Regions from separate parts of the Amycolatopsis sp. PSD-21 genome, predicted to be linked through region 1. Evidence: riboswitches for the same ligand, from Rfam matches in the RefSeq annotation. Region 1 holds a riboswitch; each other region holds the start of a gene.
What was found. A riboswitch is a leader RNA that binds a small molecule or an ion and turns the genes downstream of it on or off. The one in region 1 is predicted to bind S-adenosylmethionine.
Positions count from the first base shown of each region.

Region 2: it holds a riboswitch for S-adenosylmethionine, as region 1 does, so the genes downstream of both, ACZ1DY_RS29880 (aminotransferase class V-fold PLP-dependent enzyme) here and thrC (threonine synthase) in region 1, are expected to answer to the same signal.
Region 3: it holds a riboswitch for S-adenosylmethionine, as region 1 does, so the genes downstream of both, ACZ1DY_RS37805 (methionine ABC transporter ATP-binding protein) here and thrC (threonine synthase) in region 1, are expected to answer to the same signal.

Region 1 covers NZ_CM145712.1:2,419,078-2,428,506, forward strand. Annotated here, with positions in the region: gene ACZ1DY_RS11735 (DegV family protein) at 9-854, shown strand; gene ACZ1DY_RS11740 (ComEA family DNA-binding protein) at 1,000-1,722, shown strand; gene ACZ1DY_RS11745 (ComEC/Rec2 family competence protein) at 1,719-4,124, shown strand; gene thrC (threonine synthase) at 4,142-5,407, opposite strand; SAM riboswitch class I at 5,421-5,553, opposite strand; gene holA (DNA polymerase III subunit delta) at 5,689-6,672, shown strand; gene rpsT (30S ribosomal protein S20) at 6,725-6,985, opposite strand; gene ACZ1DY_RS11765 (EamA family transporter) at 7,317-8,222, shown strand; gene ACZ1DY_RS11770 (VOC family protein) at 8,246-8,620, shown strand; gene ACZ1DY_RS11775 (class I SAM-dependent methyltransferase) at 8,617-9,204, opposite strand; gene lepA (translation elongation factor 4) at 9,318-9,429, shown strand, end outside.
Region 2 covers NZ_CM145712.1:6,394,120-6,403,548, reverse strand. Annotated here, with positions in the region: gene ACZ1DY_RS29895 (ArsR/SmtB family transcription factor) at 1-623, shown strand, start outside; gene ACZ1DY_RS29890 (potassium/proton antiporter) at 736-2,214, shown strand; gene ACZ1DY_RS29885 (M23 family metallopeptidase) at 2,346-3,029, shown strand; SAM riboswitch class IV at 3,158-3,272, shown strand; gene ACZ1DY_RS29880 (aminotransferase class V-fold PLP-dependent enzyme) at 3,305-4,660, shown strand; gene ACZ1DY_RS29875 (hypothetical protein) at 4,680-5,282, shown strand; gene lspA (signal peptidase II) at 5,307-5,870, shown strand; gene ACZ1DY_RS29865 (RluA family pseudouridine synthase) at 5,867-6,793, shown strand; gene ACZ1DY_RS29860 (AsnC family protein) at 6,799-7,782, opposite strand; gene ACZ1DY_RS29855 (DUF885 domain-containing protein) at 7,919-9,429, shown strand, end outside.
Region 3 covers NZ_CM145712.1:8,035,676-8,045,104, reverse strand. Annotated here, with positions in the region: gene ACZ1DY_RS37820 (DUF222 domain-containing protein) at 1-447, opposite strand, end outside; gene ACZ1DY_RS37815 (GNAT family N-acetyltransferase) at 594-1,178, opposite strand; gene rsmA (16S rRNA (adenine(1518)-N(6)/adenine(1519)-N(6))-dimethyltransferase RsmA) at 1,219-2,055, shown strand; SAM riboswitch class I at 2,278-2,368, shown strand; gene ACZ1DY_RS37805 (methionine ABC transporter ATP-binding protein) at 2,581-3,591, shown strand; gene ACZ1DY_RS37800 (4-(cytidine 5'-diphospho)-2-C-methyl-D-erythritol kinase) at 3,712-4,677, shown strand; gene ACZ1DY_RS37795 (ABC-F family ATP-binding cassette domain-containing protein) at 4,745-6,517, shown strand; gene ACZ1DY_RS37790 (fatty acyl-AMP ligase) at 6,569-8,260, shown strand; gene ACZ1DY_RS37785 (DivIVA domain-containing protein) at 8,322-8,651, opposite strand; gene ACZ1DY_RS37780 (DivIVA domain-containing protein) at 8,651-9,010, opposite strand; gene pth (aminoacyl-tRNA hydrolase) at 9,170-9,429, opposite strand, start outside.

The sequences.
Region 1 (9,429 bases):
TGACTGCCGTGTCGGTCGCCGTAGTCACGGATTCCACCGCCCACCTGCCGGAAGGCTTCGCCGAACGGAACGGGATCCGGGTGGTCCCGCTGCACGTCCTCGTGGACGGCGTCGTTTTCCTCGACGGCCTCGAAATGGGCCCCGCCGCCCTGGCCGAGGCGCTCGGCAAACGCAGACTCGTGACGACGTCCCGGCCGACGCCCGCCGAATTCGTCAAGGAGTTCCGGGCCGCGCTGGCCGAGGGCGCGGACGCCGTCGTGTCGGTGCATCTGTCCCGGGAGTTGTCCGGCACCTGGGAGGCCGCGGTGCTCGCGGCCCAGGAGGTCGGGCCGGACAAGGTGCGCGTGGTCGATTCGCGCAGCACCGCGATGGGACTCGGCTTCGCCGCTCTGCGCGCGGCGAGTGCCGCCGCTGACGGGGCGGAACCCGCTGAGGTGGAGGCCGCCGCGGTCGACGCGGTGAGCCGCTCGGAGACCTTGTTCGCCGTCGAAACCCTCGAATACCTGCGCCGCGGCGGGCGGATCGGCCCGGCGGCCGCCCTGCTCGGCACGGCGCTCGCGGTGAAACCCGTGCTCCACATGTCCGAAGGCCGGATCCAGCCGTTGGAGAAGGTGCGGACGATGAATCGCGCGGTGGCGCGCCTGGTCGAACTCGCCGTGAAAGCGGCCGAAGGCGGGCTCGCCGACATCGCCGTCCACCACCTGGCTTCCCCCGAGCGCGCCGTCGAACTGGCCAACCGGCTCGAGGAATCCATCAACTGCCCGGACGGGTGCGTGGTCTCGGAGATCGGCGCCGTCATCGGGGCCCACACCGGCCCCGGTGTGCTCGGCGTCGTGATCCAGCGAGCCGGTTAGAAAACCGGCAAGCCTCCCACGCCTCCCCGACGGAAACCGGTGAACAGGGCGCGGCCGCGGCCGAGTTGTCCACAACACCCCACTTGTCCACAGCCTCGGGAATCACCACTGCCGCCCGCCACTCCCGCTCCGTAGCGTCGTTCACGTGTTCGACCAAACCGCCCGTACATCGGGACCCTCCGTCAACGCCAGGCTGGCGTGGCTGGCAGCGCAGCTGTCGTCGCCCACCCAGGGCCCGCCCGCGGGCAGGCTCGTCCGCCGCTGGGTGCCCGCCCGGTTCACGGCGGACGGGATCCCGGTGAACCGGCGGTGGTTCGTCGTGGCGGCCGTGCTGATCGCGGTGGCCGTGATCGTGACCGGCGCGATCGCCTTGTTCGGACACCGGCCGGGGGCGGAGACCCCGCCGCCCCTGCCGTCGGCGAAGGCCGCCGGAGACGTCCCCGCCGCGGCGGGCAAGGCGCCTCTGGTGATCAGCGTCGTCGGCCGGGTCCTCAAACCCGGCCTGGTCACGGTCCCTCCGGGCGCACGGGTCGCCGATGCCCTCACGGCGGCCGGTGGGGCACAGCCCGGAACGGATCTGACCGGAGTGAATCTGGCCCGGCGGCTCACCGACGGCGAGCAGGTGGCCGTCGGCGTCCCCGTTCCCGCCGCGGCGGGAACGGCGGCACCGCCGGGGAAGCTCGACCTGAATTCGGCCACGGCCGAGCAACTCGACACCCTGCCCGGGGTCGGCGAAGTGATGGCGAAACGCATCGTCGACTGGCGGTCCGGGCACGGCGGGTTCACCAGCGTCGAGCAACTCCGTGACGTAGAAGGGATCGGCGAAAGCAAGTTCAAGAAGGTCCGGGAATTGGTGTCCGTCGGATGAACCCGTCCGCCGATCCGTCCGAAGTGGACACCGCGTCGTGGCGAGGGCAGGACCTGCGGCTGATACCGGCCGCGATGACTGCCTGGCTCGGCACTCTTTCCGGGTTGTTGGGCGGCTGGTGGATCACGATGCTCTGCGGTGCGGCCGCCGTGGTGCTCGCGATCGCCGCCGGTGTCCGCGCCCGCCGGACGGCGTCCCGGTGGGTGGCGGGCCTGGGTGCCCTGGCCGTCCTCGGCGTGCTCACCGCCGGTCCGGTGGCGCTGCGGATCCGGGCCGCCGAGTACGACGACCTCCGTGCCGCCGCCGCACGGGGGAGTGACGTCACCACGAGGGTGGTGGTCACCGAGCGGCCACGTCCGGTCCGCGGTGCCGGATACGCCGATCGCCGGGCAGGCACCCGCCTGGTGGTCATCGCCGCGACGGTGGACACCGCGGTGACGGGTGAACGGGTGGTGGATTCGGCCGGCCGGATCCTCCTGCTCGCTCCCGCCGAGGGGTGGACCGGCCTGTTGCCCGGGCAGCAGGTCACCGCCTCGGGGCGGCTCGCGCCGTCGAAGGGGGCCGAACTGACGGTCGCGGTCCTCTCGGTGCGAGGCCCGCCGTCCGCCCTCGGGCCGGAGCCTTGGTGGCAGCGAGCCGCGGAATCGCTGCGCGCCGGGCTCCGGGAGCTGTGCGCCGTCCTCCCGGAGGAGCAGGCCGGTCTCGTGCCCGGGCTGGTCGTGGGGGACACGAGCACACTGTCCCCGAGGGTCGAACGCGAGTTCACGGACTCCGGCATGTCCCACCTGATGGCCGTGAGCGGTGGGAACGTGGCGATCGTCTGCGGCTCGATCCTCCTCCTGCTGAGGGTGCTCCGGGTCGGGCCGCGGACTTCCGCCGCCGCGGCCGCCGCGGGGCTCGCCGGGTTCGTGGTCCTCGCCGGGCCCGCGCCCAGCGTGCTTCGCGCCGGGGTGATGGGGGCGGTCGGGCTGCTGGCGCTGGCACTGGGGCGCCGGGGTTCGGCGCTGCCCGCGCTGGCGTTCGCGGTGGCGGGGCTCGTCGTGGCCGACCCCGCGATGGCCGCCGACTTCGGGTTCGCGCTTTCGGTGCTGGCCACGGCCGGGCTGGTACTGCTGGCGCCGAGGTGGGCGGAATGGCTGGTCGGACGCGGTGTTCCGGCAGGCTACGCCGAGGGGCTGACCATCCCGCTGGCCGCGTTCGTGGTGACGACGCCGGTCATCGCGGGTATGGCGGGATCGGTCAGTCTCGTCTCGGTGGTGACCAACGTGCTCGCCGCGCCGGTGGTCGCCCCGGCCACCGTGTTCGGTGTGCTCGCCACCGTCGTCGGCCCGTGGTGGCCGTCGGCGGGAACTCTGCTGGTCCGCCTGACCGAACCCGAGGCGAGCTGGCTCATCACCGTGGCCCGCCACGGCGCCCGTGCGCCGGGAGCGGTCCTGGACTGGCCGGATGGCTGGTGGGGCGGGTTACTGGCGGCCGGATTGCTCATCGTCCTGCTCGTCGCCATCCGGCTGCGGCACGCCAGGATCCTCCTGGCGGTCGCGTTGGCCGTCGGACTGCTCGTCTTCGTGCCGGTGCGAGTGCTTGCTCCGGCATGGCCGCCGGCGTCGTGGAGTGCCGTCGCCTGCGACGTCGGGCAGGGTGATGCCGTCGCCCTCGCCACAGGTGAGCAAGGGCGGGCGGTCCTGGTCGACACCGGGCCGGAGCCGGGGCCGGTCGACGAATGCCTGAGCAGGCTCGGCGTCGACCGGGTGCCGTTGATCGTGCTGAGTCATCTGCACGCCGACCACATCGGCGGTCTCGAATCCGTCTTCGAGGGCAGGTCGGTCGGGGCGGTCGCCGTCGGCCCCGGCCGGGCTCCCGCCTGGGCGTGGCAGCAGGTCGCGGACGAGACCGCGCGCCGCGGGATTCCCTTGCTGGAGCTGGAGATCGGGCAACGGCTGGACTGGCCGGGGCTGTCACTGGACGTACTGGGGCCGCGGTACGTCACCAGTCGATCGGTCCGCGAACAGGACGGCACGGTGATCAACAACGGCTCGGTCGTCCTGCGCGCCGGGACCTCGGCGGGCCGGGTGCTGCTGACGGGCGACATCGAGCTCGCGGCGCAGACCGACCTGATGGCCGAGGGCGCCGAACTGGGTGCCGAGATCCTGAAGGTCCCGCACCACGGAAGCCGTTACACGGCACCGGATTTCCTCAACGCCGTCGCGCCGCGGGCGGCGTTGGTGAGCGTCGGCGCCGGAAACACCTACGGACATCCGAACAAGTCCACTTTGGACAATCTGGTGGCCATCGGCGCGTCGGTCGCCAGGACGGACACGGACGGCGACACCGCTGTCGTCGCCGACGCGCGAGGCCTCGCCCTGGTGCGCCGGGGCGAGCCCCGCGGCCCGCCTCGTTCTTGAGGCGGGCCGTCGGGAACTCAGATGCCCAGAGCCTCGCGGACCGCGTCGGCCGAGGCGCTGACGGTGGCCTTCGGGCCGATCTTGTCCTCGACGGCGTCGAGGGTCTTGAGCCCGTCACCGGTGATCAGCAGGACGATCTCCTCGTCCGGGTTGAGCTTGCCGGTTTCGATGAGCTTCTTGGCCGTCGCGACGGTGACGCCGCCGGCGGTCTCGGTGAAGATGCCTTCGGTGCGGGCGAGCAGCCGGATGCCCTCGACGACCTCTTCGTCGGTGACGTCTTCGATCGCACCGCCGGTGCGGTTGACCACGTCGAGGACGTAGGGGCCGTCGGCCGGGTTCCCGATCGCCAGCGACCGGGCGATCGTGTCCGGCTTGACCGGCTGGACGACGTCGTGCCCGGCGCGGAAGGCCGCCGAGACGGGGGAGCAGCCGGTGGCCTGCGCGCCGAACACCTTGTACGGAGTCTCGTCGACGAGGCCGAGCTGTCCGAACTCGCGGAAACCCTTGTCCACCTTGGTGAGCTGGGAACCGGAGGCGATCGGCACCACGATCTGGGAGGGAAGCCGCCAGCCGAGCTGTTCGGCGACCTCGAAGGCCAGCGTCTTGGAGCCTTCCGAGTAGTAGGGCCGGACGTTCACATTGACGAACGCCCAGCTCTCCTGCTCGGCGGCGAGCTGGGTGGCGAGCCGGTTCACGTCGTCGTAGTTGCCGTCGACCGCGATCAGGTCACCGTCGTACACGGCGGTGGTGAGGATCTTGGCGCGTTCCAGGGTCTTCGGGATCAGCACGACCGACCGCCAGCCGGCGCGGGCCGCCGCGGCGGCGACGGCGTTGGCCAGGTTGCCGGTCGAGGGACAGGCGAGCACGTCGAACCCGAACTCGCGCGCGGCCGCCAAAGCGACGGCGACCACGCGGTCCTTGAACGAGTGAGTGGGGTTGCCGGTGTCGTCCTTGACCCAGACCTTCTTGACGCCCAAGGCTTTCGCGAGCCTGTCGGCCTGGATGAGCCGGGTGGCGCCGGGTTCGGTGTTGGGGATCTCTTCGACGTTCGAGGGAACGGGAAGGAGTTTCTTGTAGCGCCAGATGTTCTTCGGTCCGGCTTCGATGTCCTCGCGGCGCACGCGGCCGAAGTCGTAGGCGACTTCGAGCGGCGAGAAGTCCTCGGCGGAAACGAATTCGGGGGCGAGCGGCTGCCGGTGTCCCTCTTCCTTCGACACCAGTTCGACGGCCGGTCCGAGATCCGGGGTCTTGGTGGTGGAGGTCGTGCCGAGGGTTGCGGTCATCGCGAGGTTCCTTTCCTCATCTGCCCCGCCATGGCGGGCCGGAATTGGCACCGTGTTCGTCAGCTATCCCGCGATCGCGGAATGACAGGCTGACGCCGGTTGCCGGGGCTTCATCGGGCCGTTCCCTCTGCCCCTCTGGATGAGCGGTATTCGATTGTCGGCACGCGTGTGATCGCGTCGCCTCGCCAACACCGTACGACATGAGGCTCAGGTGGGGCCACCGTGCCCGCAACACATCACCGGACAAAGCACACGAGAGGAGGAGTGGCAGGATCGTCACCGTGACGACGCAAGCTTCCGCCCCATCGCCGCTGGTCCTGGTTCTCGGTGAGGAAGAGCTGCTGATCGAACGCGCGGTCCGCAGCGCTTCGGACGCGGCCAAAGCGGCCGATCCGACGTCGGATCTCACCCGGATCCGGGTGTCGGACCTCACAGTCCCGGCACTCGCGGAGATGGTCAGCCCCTCCCTGTTCGCCGAAGGGAGGGTGATCGTCCTCGAATCCGCGCACGACATCTCGCAGGAGCTCGCCGACGGGGTGATGGCCTACGTCAAGGCCCCCGCCGACGGCATCGTGCTCGTCGTCGTGCACAGCGGAGGTGGCCGGAGCAAGGCCGCGAAGGGGCTCCCCACCGCCTTGAAGAAGGCCGGTGCGGAGGTCGTCGAGTGCCCGAAACTGACCAAGCCCGCCGAGCGGGAATCCTTTGTCCGCAACGAGGTCCGCCGGGTCGGCGGGAAGATCGACGGTGCGGCGGTGCTCGCGCTGATCGACGCGGTCGGCTCGGATCTGCGTGAACTGTCGTCGGCCGCGACCCAGCTGGTCGCGGACGCCGGCGGAGCGGTCGACGAGCAGGCGGTCCGGCGCTATCACCGGGGTCGCGCGGACGTGAACGGGTTCGCCGTGGCGGAGAAGGCCGTCGCCGGGGACAAGGCGGCGGCGCTGGAGTCGCTGCGCTGGGCGATGCAGCTGGGCGTGCCGCACGTGCTGGTCGCGGACGCCCTCGCCGACGCCGTCCGGACGATCGCGCGGGTGTCCGGTGCCGGTCGCGGCAACCCGAACCAGATGGCGGGTGAGCTGGGCATGCCGCCGTGGAAGGTGCGCAAGGCGCAGGGACAGGCCCGCGGCTGGGGCCAGGACGGGCTCGCCACCGCGATGCGGGTGGTCGCCCGGCTCAACGCCGAGGTCAAGGGAGTCGCGGCCAACCCGGAGTACGCGTTGGAGCGTGCCGTCCTGGAGGTCGTCGACGCCCACGGTACAAGCCGCTGAACACGGCGAAGGGCCCCGGCGACTCGCGTCGCCGGGGCCCTTCGAAAGCCGATCAGAGAGAGTTCGCGCGCTTCGCCAGCGCGGACTTCTTGTTGGCGGCCTGGTTGGCGTGGAGAACGCCCTTGGTCACGGCCTTGTCCAGCTTCTTGGCCGCGTCCTTCTGCAGCTCCAGGGCCTTGGCCTTGTCGCCGGCGTCGGCGGCCTCACGGAACTTGCGGATCGCGGTCTTCACCGAGGACCGGATCGCCTGGTTGCGCTGACGCGCCTTCTCGTTGGTGGTGATGCGCTTGATCTGCGACTTGATGTTGGCCACGGGGGCGCTCCTCTTGAATCTCTCGGTGGTTTCACCGCCGCGCTGTGACCGGCCCTGCGTACTCGTGAGAGCGCGCGGGTTTCCTCCATGACGGAATGCCACACGACGGTGAAAGGCAAGCTTAACAGCCGTCCAGGGGTGGCTCGCGGCCACCTCGGGACGAGGGCTTGAGGTACGGTGCGGAGCGTAGTGCCTAGGGTTCCGCCGCCTGCCCGCTCGGGAAACACACAATCAGGGCAGACGGGACAGGTCCGAGCGGCACCATCGGCGGGGCCGGAAGCGCCGCCGTTCATCTGACGGGACAAAAGCCTGGAGGACCGGTGTTTTCCGCATGCGCGGAAAACGTGAAAGGTCCGTCGTGAACGCCACCGCCCTGTCCTTCGTCGTCATCGCCGCCGTCATCCACGCGGGCTGGAATCTCGCGGCCAAGCGGATCCGTCGTGGTGGAGCCCGGTTCGTCTGGGCTTACTACAGCCTGTCCGCTGTCCTGCTCGTCCCCGTCATGGCCGTCTCGCTGGCCGTGGAGCCGCAACGTCCACAGTGGACCTGGTTGTTCGCCGCGGTGGTCACCGCGGTGTTCCACGTCACCTACGGGGTCGTCCTCCAGCGGGGCTACGCCGTCGGCGACCTCTCCGTCGTCTATCCGGTCGCTCGCGGTACCGGGCCGCTGATCTCGGTGCTCGCGGCCGTCGTGTTGCTCGGCGAGCGGCCGGGCGTGCTCGGCCTGGTGGGCGCGTTCCTCGTCGTCGCCGGGGTGCTGGTGATCGGGTCAGGGCGGGCGCCGGCGCATGCCGACGCCGCCGATCGTGTCGCCCGTCGCAAAGGCCTGATCTACGGACTGCTGACCGGTCTCACGATCGCCGCTTACACCCTGTGGGATGCGCATTCGGTCACGGGTCTCGGGGTCCCGCCGATCGTCTACTTCGGAACCGGCGCGATCGTGCAGAGCGTCCTCATGACGCCGTACGCGCTGAAGGACCGTGGAGAGGTCTCGTGGCTCTGGCGCGAACACAAGCGTGAGGTGCTCGTCGTCGGCGTGTTGTCGCCGGTCGCCTACCTGCTGGTGCTTTACGCCCTCCAGATCGCTCCGGTGAGCCTCGTCGCACCGGCGAGGGAGCTGAGCATCGTCCTGGGTGGCCTTGCCGCCTGGCTGGTCCTGGGGGAGGCGAACGCCGTCCGCAGGCTGGCCGGGTCGGTGGTGGTGCTGGCGGGGATCACCGCGATTGCGATGGCCTGAACCCATCCGGTAGGGATTGAGCCATGGACGTGCTGAGCAGCAGGGTGCTGATCCACCCGAAGGACCTCGACGTGTCGACGGCGTTCTATCGGGACACCCTGGGCCTGGCCATCGACAAGGAGTTCCCCGGCGGGACGGTGTTCTTCGCCGGGAACGGGTCGATCGAGATCGTCGGTACCGGGAAGACCGGTCCGACCCCTGACGTCGCCTTGTGGCTCCAGGTCCGGGACCTGCCGGCGGCGCTCGAGGAACTCGCGGAGAAGGGATTGGAGCCTGTCCGCGGGGCGCGACGTGAACCCTGGGGGCTGGACGAAGCGTGGATCGCCGACCCGGACGGCACCAGGATCGTGCTGGTCGAGGTGCCGCGTGAGCACCCGTTGCGCACTGACCCGCGTTAGTTCAGCGGCTTGATCGCGCGCAGCTGAGCGGCGAGCGAGGCACCGAGGCCCGGCGGTTCCCAGGTCCAGGTCTGCAGGTCGGTGAAGCCGGCGGCGGCCACTTCGTCGGCCAGCTCGTGGCGGGAGACCGGCAGCCACTTCTCGTGCGACGACAGCAGCAGCCGCCCGCCGGGCCGCAACACACGGAACAGTTCGGCGAATCCGGCCGCCCGGTCCTCCCACAATTGCACGTTGTTGACGCTCAGGACCACGTCGACGCTTTTTTCCGGCTGGCCGGTCGAGGCCGCGGTGCCGGGCCGCAGCTCCACCTCGTCGCCGCAGCGACGGCGCGAGAGGGCGAGCATCTCCGGGGAGGGATCGACACCGATCGCGCGGCCCGCGCGTCCGGCCGTGGCCTCGAGACCGACGCCCGGGCCCGGGCCTACGACCAGGGCGGTTTCGCCGGACTCGATCGACGCCAGCTCGACGATGCGAAGCTCAGTGGCGGCGTTGCCGTGGGCCATCGCCCGGCCACCGAACCGGCCGAGCAGTCCCCGGGGACGGCCGAACGTTCGGTCGAGTATCTGGGACAGTGAAGTGCTCATACTTCGAGGGCACCACAGCTCACCACGGGCCGCATCGGGGATGACCCCCACTCGCACCCGGAGCGGCATGGGAGCATAGAGGTGGCACACCCCGACCTTCGCGAGGAAACCCGTTGACGACGTTCGCCGACACGACCTTCACGCCCCCGGAGCTCATCCGGAACTTCTGCATCATCGCGCACATCGACCACGGCAAGTCGACCCTGGCCGACCGGATGCTGCAGC
Region 2 (9,429 bases), 4.0 Mb from region 1:
TGTGTCTCGCGCTGCTCGACGGGCGTGCCTGGACGGTGACCGAGCTGGCCGGCGCGGCCGACGTGGCCGCGTCGACGGCGAGCGAGCACGTGACGAAGCTGACCGAGGCCGGTTTCGTCGTGCGGGTCAAGCAAGGGAGGCACAGTTACGTCCGGATAGCCGACCCCCGGGTGGCGGAGCTGATCGAGCATCTGGCGCAGCACGCCGAACACCGGCCGGTGAAGGGGCTTCGGTCGTCGGTGCGGGTGAAGCGGCTCGAGTTCGCCAGGACCTGCTACGACCACCTCGCCGGGACGGTCGGGGTCGCGCTGCGGGACGGAATGCTCGCCGCCGGGCTGATCGACGACGCCGGCGGCCTGACCCTGACCGATCGCGGCCGGGAAGTACTCGGCGCGCTCGGGGTGGAGATCGACGACGGCCGCCGCCCGATGCTGCGCGACTGTCTGGATTGGACGGTCCGGCGTGATCATCTGGCGGGCCGGGTGCCTGCGGCGTTACTGTCTCACGGTGTGAGCGCCGGCTGGTTGTCCTGTGAGGGCAACCGCGCGGTGAAGGTCCTGCCCGCGGCGGAAAAGCCGTTCGCGGCACTCGGTGTCGACCTGGTGGCCCTGCGCAGTCCCTAGTGGACAGTCTGTAACACAGGTTGTCCGGGCGCTTTCCGACCGGTACACGAACGTGTGACGATCACCGCCTCACTATTCTGGAGCCCTCACGGCGACCGGAACGGGAGGCGACATGGAGCAACTCCCGCTCATCCTCGGCACCGGCGGCGCCGTGCTGCTCGTCGCCGTGATCGCCGTCCGGGTGTCGATCCGGGTCGGCCTTCCCTCGCTGCTGCTGTACCTGGGGATGGGGGTCCTGCTCGGCGAAGCCGGGTTCGGCATCCAGTACGACAACCCCGAGCTCACCCAGTCGCTCGGCCTCGCCGCGCTGGTGATGATCCTGTCCGAAGGTGGCCTCACCACCCGCTGGTCGGCCGTGAAACCCTCGCTGGGCATCGGAATCGCACTGTCCACAGTGGCCGTGGTGGTGAGCATCGCGGTCACCGGCGCCGCCCTGCACTGGTTACTGGGCCTGGACTGGCGGATGGCGCTGCTGTGGGGCGCGGTACTGGCCTCGACCGACGCCGCCGCGGTCTTCTCGGTGCTGAGATCCGCGGGGATCGGCAAGCGGCTCGTCGGCGCGCTGGAGATCGAGTCGGGGATCAACGACGCCCCGGCCTACATCGCCGTCGTCGTCCTCGCCGAGGGGACGACCATCGACTGGTCGCTGCCGCTGCTGGTGGTCTACGAACTCGCCGCCGGGCTGGTGATCGGCCTGGCCTTCGGCTGGGGCGGGGCGTTCGCGCTGCGCCGGGCGGCGCTTCCCGCCACCGGTCTGTACCCGCTGGCCACGGTCGCGGTCTGCGTCGTGGCGTATTCGAGCGGGCAGCTCGCCCACGCGTCGGGCCTGCTCGCCACCTACGTCGCGGCCCTCGTGCTGGGCAACTCGAAGCTGCCGCACCGGTCGGACACGCTGTCCTTCGCCGAAGGGCTCGGCTGGCTCGCGCAGATCGGCCTGTTCGTGTTGCTCGGCCTGTTCGCCTCGCCGAGCAGGATCTTCGAAAGCCTCATCCAGGGCCTGGTCGCGGGCGCGGTCGTGCTGCTGCTCGCCCGCCCCCTGTCGGTGCTGCTGTCGGCGCTGCCGTTCAAGATCCCCTGGCGAGAACAGGTGTTCCTGTCCTGGGCCGGGCTGCGCGGGGCGGTCCCGATCGTGCTCGCGCTGATCCCGCTGTCGTCCGGGGTGCCGGGCGCGCAGGAACTGGTCGACGCGGTATTCGTGCTGGTCATCGTGCTGACGCTGCTCCAAGGGGCCACGCTGACCCCGCTCGCGAGAATCCTCGGGCTGGCCCAGCACGCCGAGGCGCACGAGATCGACGTCGACTCCGCGCCGCTCGACGAGATGGGCGCGGAACTCCTGCAGGTCCGGATCAACACCGGATCGAAGATGCACGGCGTGTACCTGGCCGAGCTGCGCCTGCCGGTGGGGGCGACGATCAGCCTGCTCGTCCGCGACGGCTCCGGCTTCACTCCGAACAAGAACACTCGGCTCCAGGAGCGCGACCAGTTACTCGTCGTGACCACCGCCGAAGCCCGTGACGCGGCCGAACGACGCCTGCGGGCCGTCGACCGCGCGGGCCGCCTCGCCAGGTGGAAGGGCGAATCCGGCCAGTAGGTCACGAACCGGCACCAGCTGTTCGTCGGTTGATCTCAGAAACTTCTTCCCATTTGTACTCCTTTTGGATTACTTTCCCCGCAATCGACTCCATCGAATGGGTGAGTGTCACGGGGTAAGGAGTACGCAAGGTGACGAAGCTTCCTGCGCGGTTCGCTGGTCTGGGGGCCACTTTGGCACTCGTCGGAGTGGTTCTCGCCGCCCCGACGGCTACTGCGGCCGGCGCTTTCCCCGCCTTCGGGCTGCCCTTCGACACTGGCCAGTCGGTCTACTCGGCGGGGATCCACTCGGACAACGGCACGTCCGGAGTGAAGAACGCCATCGACTTCAGTCCGGGCGACAAGACCGTTCGAGCCCCGCTGGCCGGCACGGTCCGGATCCAGCACTGCTCCGGCGGCGACTGGGTGACCGTCGACCACGACGGCGGCTGGCGGACCGGGTACTACCACCTGGAGGGCATTTCGGTCACCGACGGCCAGAAGGTCGCCCCGGGCGACGCTCTCGGCCGGACCGGCAACGCGCTGCCCTGCGGTGGCAGCAGCACCGGCGCGCACGTGCACTTCACCCTGTGGACCCTGCCGACGGCCGCCGCGCAGGGCGGCGACTCGCGCGACTTCGGGGTCGGCGCGGGCAACTGGAACGGCCTGTCCTACGACGAGGTCTCGACCAAGGTCGCCGAGGCCTACGGCGAAGCCGTCGACGGCAAGACCTTCGGCGGCTGGCAGTTCACCGCGGGCACCGATCAGTACTCCGGCACCGCGACCGAGGTCTCCTCCCGCTCGACCGTCCCGCTGCCCGGCCGATTCCGGGTCTGACCTGCCGTTGCCCGGCGCGGCGCGGCGCCGGGCAGCGGTTCTTCCCGCTTGCGGAACACGTGAGCGGCGTCTCAAGATGCGGACGAGGGCTGGCTCGATCGCCCGCCCATCCGCTAACTTCGTCCGTAGGTCACGAGTGTCAGCGTCAAGCCCCGGCTAGCTGACCGGCAACCCTCCTTCCGCGGTGGGGTGCCCCGGGTGAGGACCTGGCTCGTCGCGTGGTGCGGCGGGCAAGCGCGGGATCCTCGCCGGGTCCCCTGGCCCGGAGGATGACGATGACCCTCGCTCTCGAACGCACGAACGCCCCCGCTGAAGTCGTTGCCACGCACCAGATCCCGGCGGTCGCGTGCGCCGATCTGCGGGTTCCGCTGGTCACCGGCGGCGACATCGGCTACGCCAACCTCGATCACGCGGCGAGCGCCCCGTGTCTGGACAAGGTGCGTGCCGCGGTCGACGAATTCCTGCCCTGGTACGCCAGCGTGCACCGCGGCGCCGGGTTCGCTTCGCAGGTTTCGACCAAGCTTTACGAGCGCACGCGCGGAATCCTGCGCGACTTCGTCGACGCGCGATCGACCGACACCGTCGTGTTCACCCGCAACACCACCGATTCCTTCAACCTTCTCGCGCGCAGCCTGCCGAAGCACACGTCGGTCATCGTGTTCGACACCGAGCACCACGCCGCGCTGCTGCCGTGGAAGGGACCGAACGTCCGCCGGATCGAAACCCCGCGGACCCGGCTCGCCGCGGTGTCCGCTGTGGACGAAGCGCTTGCGGACTGCCCGCAGGGACCGCGGCTGGTGGTGCTCACCGGCGCGTCCAACGTGACCGGGGAACTGTTGCCGGTCAAGGAGATCGCGGCCGTCGCGCGGCGACACGGCGCCCGGATCGCGCTCGACGCGGCACAGCTCGCGCCGCACCGGAAGATCTCGGTGCGCGAACTGGACGTCGACTACGTCGCGCTGTCGGGCCACAAGCTGTACGCGCCTTTCGGTGCCGGCGCGCTGATCGGCCGCGCCGACTGGCTGTGCGCGGCCCAGCCGTACCTCGCCGGCGGTGGCGCGACGAAGCTCGTCAACCGTGAGTCCGAAAACCTCGGCGTGGTCTGGAACTCCGGTCCCGAGCGGCACGAAGCAGGTTCCCCCAACACCGTCGGCGTCTACGCGCTCGGCGTCGCCTGCGAGACCCTGGCCGCGAACTGGGACGGGATCGTCGCCCACGAGGAGGAACTGCTGGCGCGCCTGCGCCGCGGCCTCGCCGCCATCCCCGGATTCGCCGAACTGCGGCTGTTCGACGCGCCGGTCGACCGGGTCGGCACGCTCAGCTTCGTCGTCGACGGCTTCGACCCGGGCTGGCTCGCCGCGGTCCTTTCGGCGGAGTACGGAATCGGCGTGCGGGACGGCGCGTTCTGCGCGCACGTGGCGACGAAGCGGCTCATCGCCGTGGCCGGTTCGACGGGGCAGCAGGCCGTGCGGGTCAGCCTCGGCCTCGGCAGCACCACCGAGCACGTGGACCGGATCGTCCTGGCGCTGCGCCAGATCGTCGCCCGCGGCGCGCGCTGGCAGTACGAGAAGCCGGAGGGCCGCTGGGTGCCGGAGAACGATCCGCGGGAGCTTCCTCCGTTCTGCGCCTGACCCACTACCCTCACCCTGTATGGGGAACGAGCGACCGCGTTACTGGTTTCCGCTGGCGTTGCTGGGTTTCGCCCAGCTGCTGGTGGTGGCTTTCGGCGGAATGTGGTCCGGGGGCTGGTTCGCGTATGCGCCCGCCGGTGAACGACATTCGTTCGGGTACGTGGGCTTGTACGGGGTCGAGATGAGCCGCGCGAACGTGGCCGCACTGGACGCGTCGTTCGACATCGCCGGCCGGAACGACAGCTGGCTGTTCGCCGTCCTCGCGGTCTACCTCGGCACGGTGCTGTTCTACGCCTTCCGGACGAAGACCCTGCGCTGGTGGAAGGTCGCCGCGATCGCGCTCGGCGGACTGGTCGCCATCGTGCTGGCGGATCTGGTCGGCTACTGGGAATTCGATCTCGACGGCGACACCCGGAGCGCGATCCTGCTGACACTCGGCCTGGCGGGGCTCGCGTGGCTGGAGCGCAGTGTGCTGGTGCTCGTCGTGGCCGCGGCGTTCGTGCTCTGCGCGGTCGTGCTCGCCCAAGGGCAGCTCGCGCTCGTGCTTTCGTCGCTGGTCGTGCTCGCCGGTGCGTTCGCGGCGCTGCTGAGCAGGCCGAAGACAGCCGCCGGGGAGTCCTGAACACGCTCAGTGGACAATGGGGCGGTGAGTACTGAGCCCGAAACGGCGCCACCGTCGCCCCCGCTGCCCAAGAAGCGCGTCGCCGTGGTGTTCGCCGTCGCCGCGGTGCTGTGGGGGATCGACCTCCTCACGAAGCAGATCGCCGTGTCCACGCTGGAGGGCAAGCAGCCGGTCGAGTTCCTCGGCGGGCTCGTGTACTTCCAGCTGGTGCGCAACCCCGGCGCCGCCTTCTCGATGGCCACCGGGCTGACCTGGGTGCTCGCGCTGGTCGCGATCGCCGTCGTGATCGTCATCGTCTGGCTGGCCCGGCGGCTGCGCTCGACCGGCTGGGCGATCGGCCTCGGCCTGGTGCTGGCCGGCGCGCTCGGCAACCTGACCGACCGGATCTTCCGTGCGCCCGGGCCGCTGCAGGGGCACGTGGTCGACATGATCTCCGCGTTCGCGCCGAACGGGCAGGGCTGGGCGATCTTCAACGTCGCCGACTCCGCGATCTGCGTCGGCGGTGTGCTCATCGTGATCCTTTCCTTGCTGGGCAAGGACTACGACGGAACATCCACCAAGGACAAGAAGAAAGCGGCGAGCGAATGAGCGCGCGGATGTTGCCCGTTCCCGACGGGCTCGACGGTATGCGCGTCGACGCGGGGCTGGCGAAACTGCTGGGGCTTTCCCGCACCGTCGTGGCGGAGCTGGCCGAATCCGGCGAGATCTTCCTCGATGGCAGGCCCGCCGGGAAATCGGACCGGCTGACCGCAGGCGGACTGCTCGAAGTGACGCTGCCCGATCCCGCGTCGGCCGTCGAGGTCGTCGCGGAACCCGTCGAAGGCATGAAGATCCTGCATGACGACGACGACATCGTGGTGATCTCGAAGCCGGTCGGCGTCGCCGTGCACCCGAGCCCCGGCTGGACCGGGCCGACCGTCGTCGGCGGGCTCGCCGCCGCCGGGCTGCGCATCGCGACTTCGGGCGCCGCCGAGCGTCAGGGCGTCGTGCACCGGCTGGACGCCGGCACCACCGGCGTGATGGTCGTGGCGAAGAGCGAGCACGCGTACACCGTGCTGAAGCGGGCGTTCAAGGAACGCACCGTCGACAAGGGCTACCACGCCATCGTCCAGGGCCACCCCGACCCGACGCGCGGCACCATCGACGCGCCGATCGACCGGCACCCCCGGCACGACTACAAGTTCGCCGTCGTCCAGGGCGGGCGGCCCAGCGTCACGCACTACGAGGTCGTCGAGGCCTTCCGCGCCGCGTCGCTGGCCCAGATCAAGCTGGAGACCGGCCGCACGCATCAGATCCGGGTGCACTTCTCGGCGCTCAAGCATCCCTGCGTCGGTGACCTGACCTACGGCGCCGACCCGGTGCTGGCGCGCAAACTCGGCCTCTCGCGGCAGTGGCTGCACGCGAAGACGCTCGGCTTCGCCCACCCGTCCGACGGGCGCTGGGTCGAGTTCGAGTCGGAGTACCCGGACGACCTGGCCAACGCGCTGAGGATCCTGCAGGACGAGAACTAGGCGCGTCAGTCCTCGATCGACCAGGTCAGCGTGCGCTCGTCCGGCTCGGGCCGCGGCGACCAGCGCACGGCGACCACGCGAGTCGAGTCCGGCAGCACGTAGACGGTGTGCCCGCCCAGGGTCTCCCCGGGCCGGACGCCGATCTTGTGCGGCGGCCGCGAGGTCAGCGAGACCGGCGCCTTCGCGATCGGCTTGCCGTCCGCGGTGAGCAGTTCGAGGTAGTTGTCCGGAAGCGACACGAACGGGATGTTCCCGCGGTTGGTGATCTCGGTGTGCACCACGACCGACCGTTCCCCGGCCTCCAGCGAGTAGCCCGCGGCGCTGAACAGGTAGTCCGCCGGGTCCTGGACCTCGAGCAGCTGGACGGTGAGCTGCTCGCCCTCCAGGCCCTGGGTCTCCATCACGTCGCCGGTCCGGCCCTTCTTGCCCTCCGGGGCGGCCTGCGGCGTGACCTGCTGCTCGTCGCCGCGCGCCCAGGACGCGGTCTGCGGGACGCCCCAGGTGCTCATCACCGGGTCGGCGGGCGCCATCGGCGGCGGCGCGAACTGCTGCTGCGGCGGGGCGGGCGGCCGTGGAGGCGGCGCCATCGGCTGGCGCACCGGGGTCGACGGCGGGCCGGGGTAGCGGCCCGAAGGCGTGCCGTGCACGTTGTACGCGCCCGACGGCGTCCCCTGGACGTTGTACGGCCCGGAGGGGGTGCCCTGGACGTTGTGCGGGCCCGAATGCCCCGGCGGACGCTGAGGCTGCGGAGGTTGCTGGGGCTGCTGGGCCCACGAAGGCGGCGCGCTCGCGATGGCGGCCCGAAGCCCGTTCGGGTCGCTCTCCACGCCCACGAGCAGCGGCAACCCGCTGCCGGACAGGGCGACCAGGCGGTACGCGACCTCGCGCGGGTCCATCCCGACCTTGGCCGCGAGTTCGTGTACGGCCGCCTTGCCCAGGTCCGCGAGGGCGGCGAGCAGGCGGATGTCCACGGGATCGGTCACGGCCACGTCCGGGAACGCTACCGTCTCGCCCTCGGCGCCGCGGGGAGAGGCCGCCCGAGCGCGGCAAAACCCGGCTTCGGTAGTACGCGGTCTCCATTAGGGTCGGGGACACCGCCTCCATCGACCTCTGGGGAAAGAAAACATGAGCGAAGTCTCCGCCCTCGCCGACGAGTTCGTCGAAGCCCTCTTCGACGCCGAGCCGGTCATGCCCGCCTTGCAGGGCTTCCGTCCGGAATCGACCGGTCTCGGCGATCTCAGCGAGGCCGCGGGGGACGCCTTCCGCGCGCGGCTGGCCGGGTTCGCCGAGCGGGCCGAGGCACTCGCCACCGACGGTTTGAGCGCGGAGGAGAAGACCACCCGTGACGTCCTGATCGCGATGGCCCGGGCCAGGATCGCCCTGCTGGACTCGCGATTCGTCGAGTTCACCGTCAGTGACCTGTTCATCTCGCCCGCCGCCGAGGTGCTCACCGTGCTGCCGATGATGTCGGTCGGGACGGGCGCGCAGGCCGAGGCGCACCTCGGGCGGATCGCCGCGATCCCGGAGTACCTGCGGCAGGCCGCGCAGCGGCACCGGGACGGCGTCGCCCGCGGGCTGGTCCCGGTCGCGTACCTCGTCGACGCCGCCGTCGCCTACCTCGACCGGCACCTCGCCGAGCCGTCGGCCGATCCGCTGCTGCGCCAGCCCGCGCCCGACGAGGACTTCGAGACCCGCCGCGCCGAGCTGCTGCGTGACGTCGTCCGGCCCGCGATCGCGGAGTACCGCGAGGTGCTCGCGAAGGAGATCGCGCCGCACGGCCGCCCCGAGGACAAGCCCGGCGTCTGCTGGCTGCCCGACGGCGAGCGCATCTACGCCCTGCTCGCCGAGATGCACACGACGACCGACCGCACCCCGCGCGAGCTGCACCAGACCGGGCTCGACGTGATCGCGGGCCTCGCCGCCGAGTACCGCGAGTACGGCTCGCGGGTCTTCGGCACCAGCGATCTCCAGGAGATCTTCACCAAGCTCCGCTCCGACCCGGCCCTGCGCTGGTCCGGCGCCGACGAGATGCTCGACTCCGCCCGCGCGGCCATCACCAGGGCCGAGGCCGAGGCGCCGAAGTGGTTCGGCCGGATCCCGCCGCAGCCGTGGACGGTCGAGCCGGTTCCCGCCGAATCCGCGCCCGGCGCACCCGCCGCCTACTACATGTGGCCCGCGGTCGACGGCTCCCGGCCCGGCATCTACTTCGCCAACACCCACAAGGCGGAGGAGCGGTTCCGGCATGCGGCGGAGGCGACGGCGTTCCACGAGGCCATCCCCGGCCACCACTTCCAGCTGAGCCTCGCCCAGGGCCTCACCGAGCTCCCGCTGCTGCGCCGCATCGGCGACTTCACCGCGTACGCCGAGGGCTGGGGCCTGTACACCGAGCGGCTCGCCGACGAGATGGGCCTGTACTCCGACGACGTCGCGAAGCTCGGCATGCTGACCATGGATTCGATGCGCGCCGGACGGCTGGTGGTCGACACCGGACTGCACGCGCTGGGCTGGAGCCGCCGTCAGGCCATCGACTTCCTCGCCGAGAACACGCCGATGGCGCCGGTGGAGATCGAGTCCGAAGTGGACCGGTACATCGCCTTCCCCGGGCAGGCGCTCTCGTACATGGTGGGACGGCTGGA
Region 3 (9,429 bases), 3.8 Mb from region 1:
GCCGGCGAGTTCGACCAAGCTCTTCTCGGCCTCGAGCCGTGCGCTCGCCGTGACGTGCTCGGGCAGCTTCTTCATGACCGTGACGATCCGGTCGATACTGGCCTCGGCCAACGCGCCGGTGGTGGCCGCGGTGCCGGTCAGGGGCGCGACGGGGTCGATCGACGTGCCGTCGCGCGCCCGTCTCGAATTGAGCGCCAGCGCTCTGCCGGTCACTCTTTGAGCCTCTGCCCGAGGCACCCGGGCCACATGTTCGTAGAAGACGGCGATCGAGTTGTATCCGTAGAGGTCCCGGACACCACGTGACTCGATCTCGGCCAGGATCTGGCCGACCTCGGCGACAAGACGTCGCCCTTCGCGTAGCCGAGTCCGCAACTCGTCGAGAAGCAGTTCGGCGTCGCCTTCCGGCAGGTTGAGCGGGAAGGCCTTGGGAATGTTTGTGCTGGTCATCCCTCGATTGTCGAGGCAGATTCGAACGAATGCACGGTATCGATCGGGTGGATGATCATCACGCTCCGGCTGTGCCGACCTGCGCCGATCACCCTTGAGTGGGATACGTGTCGCTTGGGAAAAGCCATCCGGATGGTGGGGTCGGATCAGGCCGGCCCCATGCCTGAGCGATGCCTCCGGTCCCACTCCTCGCGGAGCACCCCGTAGACGACGGCGTCATGGACGCCGCCGGACCAGCGCCGGGCGCGCCGGAACCGGCCTTCTTCGACGAACCCGAGCCGCCGCCCGACGGCGATCATCCCCGGGTTCCCCGAGAACGTGGCGAAGTCCAGGCGGAGCGTGTCGGTGCGGGCGAACAAGTAGGTCGTCCACATGCGCAAGGCCTCGGTGCCGAACCCGCCGCCCCAAAACCGTTCGTCGTAGATGACCAGCCCCATCCGCCGCCAGTCGGTCTCCCTGCTTTCCCAATACCAGCTGACCCGGCCGATCAATCTTCCGTCGCTCAGGTCGCATACGGCGAGGCTGGTGCGGGGATCGGGCGGCTCGGCCTTGATCGTGGTGAGTTCGCGCGCCGTGGATTCGACGGCGGCCGTGGTCGGGGTGCCGAAATAGGGTCCGTTCGTTTCGTGCCAGGGCCGCGCGGGATCGAGTAGGTCGAGGAGCGGCCCGAGGTCGGAAGGGCGCCAGTCGCGCAGCCGGACTTTTTCACCATCGAGTACGACGTCGTCCACCGGCCAATCGTGGCTTACCGGGCCTGGTTACGATCGTCGGGTGACTGAACTGCTCGGTCCTGCGGAAATCAGGGCGCTGGCGGCCGAGCTGGACGTACGTCCGACCAAGAAGCTCGGCCAGAACTTCGTGCACGATCCCAACACGGTGCGCCGCATCGTCGACCTCTCGGGGATCGGCGAAGGGGACGTCGTCCTGGAGGTCGGGCCGGGCCTCGGCTCGCTGACACTCGGACTGCTCGCGACCGGCGCCGAGGTCGTCGCGGTCGAAATCGATCCCGTGCTGGCGGGACGGCTGCCGAGCACCGTGGCCGAGCGAGGCGGGGCCGAAAGGCTGACGGTCGTCGGCGCGGACGCGTTGCGGATCACCGCGGACGATCTGCCCGCACGGCCGACGGCGCTCGTCGCGAACCTGCCGTACAACGTCGCCGTTCCCGTCGTGCTCCACCTGCTCGCCGAACTGCCGTCGCTGACCAGTGGTCTCGTAATGGTCCAGACCGAGGTCGCGGACAGGATGGCGGCGGGTCCGGGAAGCCGGACTTACGGCGTGCCCAGCGTCAAGCTCGCCTGGTACGGGAAGACGCGCAAGGTCGCCGCGGTGCCCCGGGCGGTGTTCTGGCCTGTTCCGAACGTCGACTCCGCCTTGGTCGCCTTCGAACGGGGCGACGTGGTGTCGTCCGTGGAACGGGAGCGGCTGTTCGCGGTCGTCGACGCCGCCTTCTCGCAACGGCGGAAGACCTTGCGGGCCGCGTTGGCGTCTTGGGCCGGTTCCGCCGAACGCGCGGGGGAACTGCTCGAAAAGGCGGGTATCGACCCGAAAACCCGCGGGGAGCAGCTGGACGTCCATCAGTTCGCCCGGATCGCCGCGGCTGCCGGCTGACCACCTGGCGCAGGTGTGACCGGGGCCGCGCGACCGCGTGGTTCCTCCTCTCGATCCGGCGCGGGCGAACCTTGTCTTAGCAGGCAGCGCGCCTGCCGCAGGCCGGATACGCCTGTCGGCATCCCATAATATGGGCGGCCAATCCTGTATGATGGACGCGACCAGACGTGTGATCTGCGCCTACGCGCTTGCTTTCATCCAGTGGGATCGGTTTTACTCAGTGAGCCATCCCGAGCGACTGAGAGACCTGGCTCGCCGAAGTCGCAGCAACCACCCTCCACAGGGCAGGTGCTACAGCCAGGACCGATGGAGGCTGTGCCTAATGAACAGGGTCACCCACCCGCTCCTGCTGACCAGGCGACGTGTCGTCGATGAAGGTCGCCGCACGGTAAGTGCGTGTCGACGCTCCACCGTTACTGCCTGAGTTCTTTCCCTTACCTCTGAATCCGTCCGTTTCCCGGACGGTCACTCGGTGACGGTTGGCGCGCTCGAAAGAAGTAGCGCCCCATTTGCATGGAGCCTTTCGTGATCACTGTCGAAAACCTGTCCAAGTCCTTTCCCCTCAACGGAAATCCCGTCGTCGCACTGCGCGATGTGAGCGTGGACATCCAAGCTGGCTCGCTGTTCGGAGTCGTCGGTCCGGCGGGCTCCGGCAAATCGACCCTCGCTCGTTGCATCGGTCTCCAGGAGCGTCCCGACCGCGGCGTCGTCCGTCTCGACGGCCTCAACACCGGGACCCTCGACGGACGCCGTCTCCGCGAAATCCGGCGCCAGGTCGGAGTCGTGAGCACCAAGCCGGAGCTGCTCGCCGAGCGCACCATCGCCGGCAACATCGCTTCGCCGCTCGAACAGCTCGGCCTCGACGGCCCGCAGCGCCGTAACCGGGTCGGCAACCTGCTCGATCTGGTCGGGCTCACCCCCCGTGCTGGGCAGCGACCGGGCGACCTGTCCGAGGGCCAGCTGCGCCGGGTGGCCATCGCCAAGGCGCTGGCCGCCGGACCGTCCGTGCTCCTGGCCGACGACCCGACGGCGGGCGTGCAGCCCGAGGAGTCCGGCGCGGTCCTGACCGTGCTCGACCGTGCGCGCGCCGAGCTCGGCGTCACGGTGCTGCTCACCACGCCCGACGCGGGTGTGGTCCGCCGTGTCTGCGACGACGTCGCGGTGCTGGAGGCCGGCGCGGTCATCGAACGCGGAACCGTGCTCGACCTGATCTCCGACCCGAACAGCCGGACCGCGCAGGCGCTGCTTCCCGCGATCGAAACCGGGCGGGCGCAGGCCTCGAAGTACGACCGCGCGGTGGACGTCGTGCTCGTCGGCTTCGCCTCGGTCGGTGCGCTGCTGCCGGAGGCCGCCGGTCGCTTCGACGTCGAGCTCGCCACCATCGGGGGCGGCCTGACCCGGATCGGAGACACTCCGGTCGGCCGGTTCCGCCTCGGGGTGCGCGGTGAGCGCGCGGACGCCGCGCTCGCCTGGATCGCCGAACGTGGCGGCCACGTGACCCACCCGGTCCGCGGACCGCAGGGTGTCGCCGCCTGATTTCTCTCCGAACGGGCCGCTCAGGACGAACTGCGTCCGGGGCGGCCCGTTCGCGTCTGCCCCCTCCGTTCTCTTTCTCCTGGTGGCAGCGCAAGTGGAGCGGCCACGTAGGCTTGAGGCGTGCTCGCCGTCGTACCGCCCCCAGTAACCGTCAGGGTTCCCGCCAAGGTCAACCTGCACCTGTCGGTCGGTGACGTACGCCCGGACGGTTACCACGAGCTGGTGACCGTGTTCCAGGCGCTTTCCCTGACCGACGAGGTGACCGTCGCGGTCACCGAAGACCCCGGCGTCGAGGTCTACGGCGAAGGTGAAGGTTCCGTGCCGACAGGAGCCAACAACCTCGCCTGGAAAGCGGCGCAGGCGCTGGCGGCCCATGTCGGCAAGGCGGATGGCGAGTCCAAGGTCAGAGTGGTGCTGCGCAAGGGCATCCCGGTCGCGGGCGGGATGGCCGGTGGCAGCGCCGACGCGGCCGCGACCTTGGTCGGGCTCGCGTCGCTTTGGAAGCTCGACATTTCCCGGGACGAGCTGGCGGGTATCGCCGCGAAGCTCGGCAGCGATGTTCCTTTCGCGCTTTACGGCGGGACAGCGCTGGGCACCGGCCGGGGCGAGCAGCTGGTGCCCGTCTTGTCGAGGCACACCTTCCACTGGGTCTTGGCGTTCGACCAGCGTGGGCTTTCGACTCCGAGGGTGTTCGGCGAGCTGGACAAGTTGCGTGAAGAGGGCAGCCCGCCGCGGATCGGCTCACACACCCCGGTGGTGGAGGCGCTGGCCTCCGGCGACCCGCGGCAGTTGGCGCTGCTTCTCGGCAATGACCTGCAGGCGGCCGCTGTCTCACTGCGTCCGGGGCTGCGCCGCACATTGCGGGCGGGAGTCAACGCGGGTGCGCTCGCCGGCACCGTGTCCGGGTCCGGGCCGACCTGCGCTTTTCTGTGCGCGGACGCCCAGTCGGCCGTCGAGGTCGCCGCGGAACTGTCCGGCGCCGGTGTCTGTCGCACGGTGCGTGTCGCGCACGGGCCGGTCCCCGGAGCCCGGCTGGTCGGCGGGGACGACGCGCCGCGGCCGTCGCCGCCTCGGGTGCACGCATAAGGGTGTCCGAAATGGACATCGACCAATTCGTTGTGGTGCGAGCTTTTTGGAAAGGATCGGCTGAGGCATGGCCAACTTGGTCAACCTGGAGTCGGTGAGCAAGTCCTTCGGGGTGCGCCCGCTGCTCGACGGTGTTTCGCTCGGTGTGGCGGAGGGGCAGCGTATCGGTGTCGTCGGTCTCAACGGGGGCGGGAAGACGACGCTGCTGGAGGTCCTCGCGGGGATCAGCGAGCCGGACACGGGACGTGTCAGTCAGGTCCGGGGTCTGCGGATGGCCGTGGTCACTCAGCGGACCGAACTTCCCGACGGCAGCACGGTCGGAGATGTCGTGCTGGAACGCTACGGCGCGGAGCACGAGTGGGCCGCTGACGCGCGTGTCCGGTCCATTATGGATGGTCTGGGTATCACCGCTCTCGGCGTCGACAAGGAGACGGCGAACCTGTCGGGGGGCGAACGCCGCCGGGTGGCGCTGGCCGCCGCCCTCACCGGTGAACTGGACCTCGTGGTCCTCGACGAGCCGACCAACCATCTCGACGTCGAAGGTGTGCGCTGGCTCGCGGATCACCTGCTCAACCGCAAGATCGCGGTCGTGGTCGTCACGCACGACCGGTGGTTCCTCGACACGGTCGCGAGTCTGACCTGGGAGGTCACGAACGGTCGTGTCGAGCAGTACGAAGGTGGTTACGCGGACTGGATCTTCGCGCGCGCCGAGCGGGCGAGGCTGGCGGCGACGGCAGAAGAGAAGCGGCAGAACCTCGCTCGTAAAGAGCTCGCGTGGCTGCGCCGCGGTCCGCAGGCCAGGACCTCGAAGCCGCGCTACCGCGTCGAGGCGGCGGAGGCGCTGATCTCCGACGTGCCGGAGCCGCGTGATTCGGTCGAGCTGCAGGCGTTCGCTCGCCGTCGGCTGGGTAAGACCGTGCTGGAGATCGAGGACGCCACGTTGACCGTCGGCGACCGCACCCTGCTCGATCACGTCACCTGGCGGATCGGGCCCGGGGATCGGATCGGCCTGGTCGGCGTGAACGGGTCGGGCAAGACGACGCTCCTCAAACTGCTCGGCGGTGACAGGGAGCCTGAGACGGGACGGCGCATCCAGGGCAAGACGGTCAGCCTCGCGCACCTCCGGCAGGAGCTCGACGACCTGCCGGGCGATCTGCGCGTGCTGCAGGCGATCGAAGAGGTCTCCGGACGGGTCGTGTTCGGCAAACAGGAGCTCACCGCTTCCCAACTGGCCGAAAAGCTGGGTTTCCCCGCCGCGAGGCAGTGGACGCCGGTCGAGGACCTTTCCGGTGGCGAACGCCGCCGCCTCCAGCTGTGCCGGCTCCTCATGGCCGAGCCCAACGTGCTGCTGCTCGACGAACCGACCAACGATCTCGACATCGACACCTTGCAGCAGCTCGAAGATCTGCTGGATTCCTGGCCGGGCAGCCTCGTCGTCGTTTCGCACGACCGATACCTGGTGGAACGCGTCTGCGACACGATCGTGGCCTTGTTCGGGGACGGGCAGGTGACCCACCTGCCGGGCGGGATCGAGGAGTACCTGAACCGGCGCGCCAAGAGCCTCGAGAAAGCCGGCGGTGACCGGAAGGCGGGCAACGCGCAGGCCTCCGCGCCCAAGAAGAGCGCCGCGGAACAGCGGGCGGCGCAGAAGGAGCTGTCCCGTCTGGAGCGCAAGCTCGACCAGCTGCACACGAAGGAAGAGAAACTGCACGCGGCGCTGCTCGCCGCGGCGACCGATCCGACGAAGCTCATCGAGCTGAACACCGAACTGAAAGCCGTCGAAACGGAGAAGGAGGAGGTCGAGGCCCAGTGGCTCGAGACCTCCGAAGCGATCGAATGAGTTCACGCGACGGCGAGCGGGCCTTTCAGCGCGGACAGTAGTGTGACGCGCATGAGTCGGTTCGTGGACACGCTCGTCGCCACCGCGGCGGGGCGAGGTCAGCAGCGGGGAATGGTCACCGGGGAGCCCAAGGAGCCGGTTCGGCGTACGTGGGCCGAGATTCACGAGCAGGCCAAACGGGTCGCCGGGGGTCTGGTGGCGGCTGGGCTGGAGCCCGGCAAAGCGGTCGCGGTACTGGCGGCGGCGCCGTCGCTGATCGCGCCGACGGTTCAGGCGGTTTGGCTCGCCGGCGGCAGCGTGACGATGCTGCACCAGCCGACGCAGCGCACCGACCTCGCCGAATGGGCCGAGGACACCGTTCGAGTGCTGCGGATGATCGGGTCCGACTTGGTTCTGCTCGGTGAGCCGTTCGATCAGCTGGCGCCGGTGCTCACGGAGCACGGCATCGCGTTCCAGGTCATCACCGAGCTGCTCGAGGCCGAACCGCTGGCGGAGCCCGTGCCCACGGCCGAATCGGACACGGCGCTTCTCCAGCTGACCAGCGGATCGACGGCCGACCCGAAGGCCGTTCAGATCACCTACGGAAACCTGTACTCGAACGTCAAGGCGATGGTCGACCGGGCCGAGTTCGATTTCGACGTCGACGTGATGGTCTCGTGGCTGCCCACCTTCCACGACATGGGGATGGTCGGCTTCCTGACGGTGCCGATGACGTTCGGCGTCGAACTCGTCAAGATCACGCCGCTCGAGTTCCTGTCGGGACCGTTGATCTGGCCGCAGCTGATCAGCAAGTACAACGGCACGACCACGGCCGCGCCGAACTTCGCGTACGCGATCGTGGGCAGGCGGATGGCCCGTGTCGAGGACGACGACGCGTACGACCTCTCGAAGCTCCGGATCGCGCTCAACGGCGCCGAACCGATCGACGAAACGGCCGTGCGGACGTTCGTCGAGGCTGGAGCACGCTTCAAGATGCCCGCCGAATGCGTCTTCCCGGCGTACGGCATGGCGGAGGCGACTCTCGCGGTTTCATTCGCGCCGTTGTTCACCGGCTTGACGCTGGACGTGGTCGAGGCCGACGCACTCGAGGCGGACAACCGCGCGGTGCCGGTCCCCGAGGGCGACCCGCGGCGCGGGACCGACGAGGTCCGTTCCTTCGCGGTGCTCGGTCCGCCGCTCGACGGGCTCGAAGCCGAGATCGTCGACGACAAGGGCACCGTGCTCGGGGAGCGCGAGGTCGGGGAGATCCGCCTGCGCGGCGAGGCCGTGACCCCGGGGTACCTGACCATGGAGGGGCCGCTCGCGACGCAGGACGAGGACGGCTGGCTGCTCACCGGTGACCTCGGCTACCTGGTCGACGGCATGATCGTGATCTGCGGCCGCCGCAAGGACGTCATCATCATGGGCGGCCGGAACCTGTACCCGACCGACATCGAACGCGCGGCGACTTCGGTCGAGGGGGTCCGGGCGGGGAACGCCGTCGCCGTGCGGCTCGACGCCGGCAGCCGGCGGGAACGGTTCGCCGTCGTGGTCGAATCCAAACTCGCCGGGGACCCCGAAACGGAGAAGGCGCTTGCGAAGGAGGTCGCGGCCAAGGTGCGCGGCGCCGTCGACATGCGGCCCTTCGCGGTCGTGGTGCTCCCGGCGGGAAGCCTCCCCAAGACGCCCTCGGGCAAGGTGAAGCGGGCCGCGACCGCCGTCCAGTTCGCGGACAAGATCGCCAAGAACGCGGCGGCGAGCTGACACGAAAGGGCCGGGTCCGCGAACCTCGCGGACCCGGCCCTTTCGCTGCACCTCCCGGTGGTCAGCGGCGTCGCCAGGGTGGCTTACGGGTATGGGTGTGCTCCAAGGCGGGCGCTATGTAGTAGCCGGCGGATTGCGACAGCCCGGCCAGCGTTCCTTCGACGTCTCGCAGGAACGCGTCGACCGCTGCCTGGTCATAGCCTCGTTTCGACAGCGGCGCCTTGGCGAACGCGACGTTGTGGACGTCCGAAACCGTCAGGTCGTCATCGCCGTCGAGGGTCGCCGCGACCCGTTCCAGGAAGGCGTCGACCGCGGGTTCGTGATAGCCGCGGGCGCCGATCGGCGCCCGGTCGAACTGCCGGGTTCTGGCCTCGAAGGCGGTGACGGGCACTAGCGCTCCCGCAGGAACTCGACGGGACCGCGGTCCGGGACGGCGCGTTCGGCGGTCGCTTCGTCCTCTTCGCGGGCGCCGGGCACGCCGAGCGCGTGCTGGCCGGTCCGGTGGGCGAGCTGCACTTCGACCTTGTCGAGGAAATCGTCGACTTCGCGTTCGTCGTAGCCGCGCTTACCGATCAACGGCCGCGAGAACATGACGTGGTGGACCTCCGCGGCCGTCAGGTCGTCCCGGTCCGAGATCGTGTCGGCGATCCGTTCCAGGAACGCGTCGACCTGGTGTTTGGCGTATCCGCGTCGCCCGATCGGGGCGTTCGGGAAAGTGGCGCCGGTGATGTCTTCGGCCGTAAACGACATGAAACTCTCTCCGGTTTCGGTGGGGAATGCGATCTCCGCATTCCGTCCTAACGGGTTTGAGAGTTCCCCGGAAGAGCCAGCGCTATTCCACGACTCGATCAGGGGCGTGGTGAAACGCCTTCGAGTGACGAGGTGTAACGCACCGCCATGTGAGCGGGTTCACCCAGCGTGGAAGGTGTTCTGGGCCGCGGCGAGCCCGGTGCTGATAAGCGCTTCAACGGCGTCGGCGCAACGATCGATCTCGAAAGCGAGCTCTTTCCGTTCGACCGTCGAGAAGTCTTTCAGCACGAAATCCGCCGGATCCTGCCGTCCCGGAGGGCGGCCGACGCCGAAGCGGACACGGTAGTAGTCCTTCGTGCCCAGCGATTTGGTGATCGAGCGAAGGCCGTTGTGGCCGTTGTCGCCGCCGCCCAGTTTCA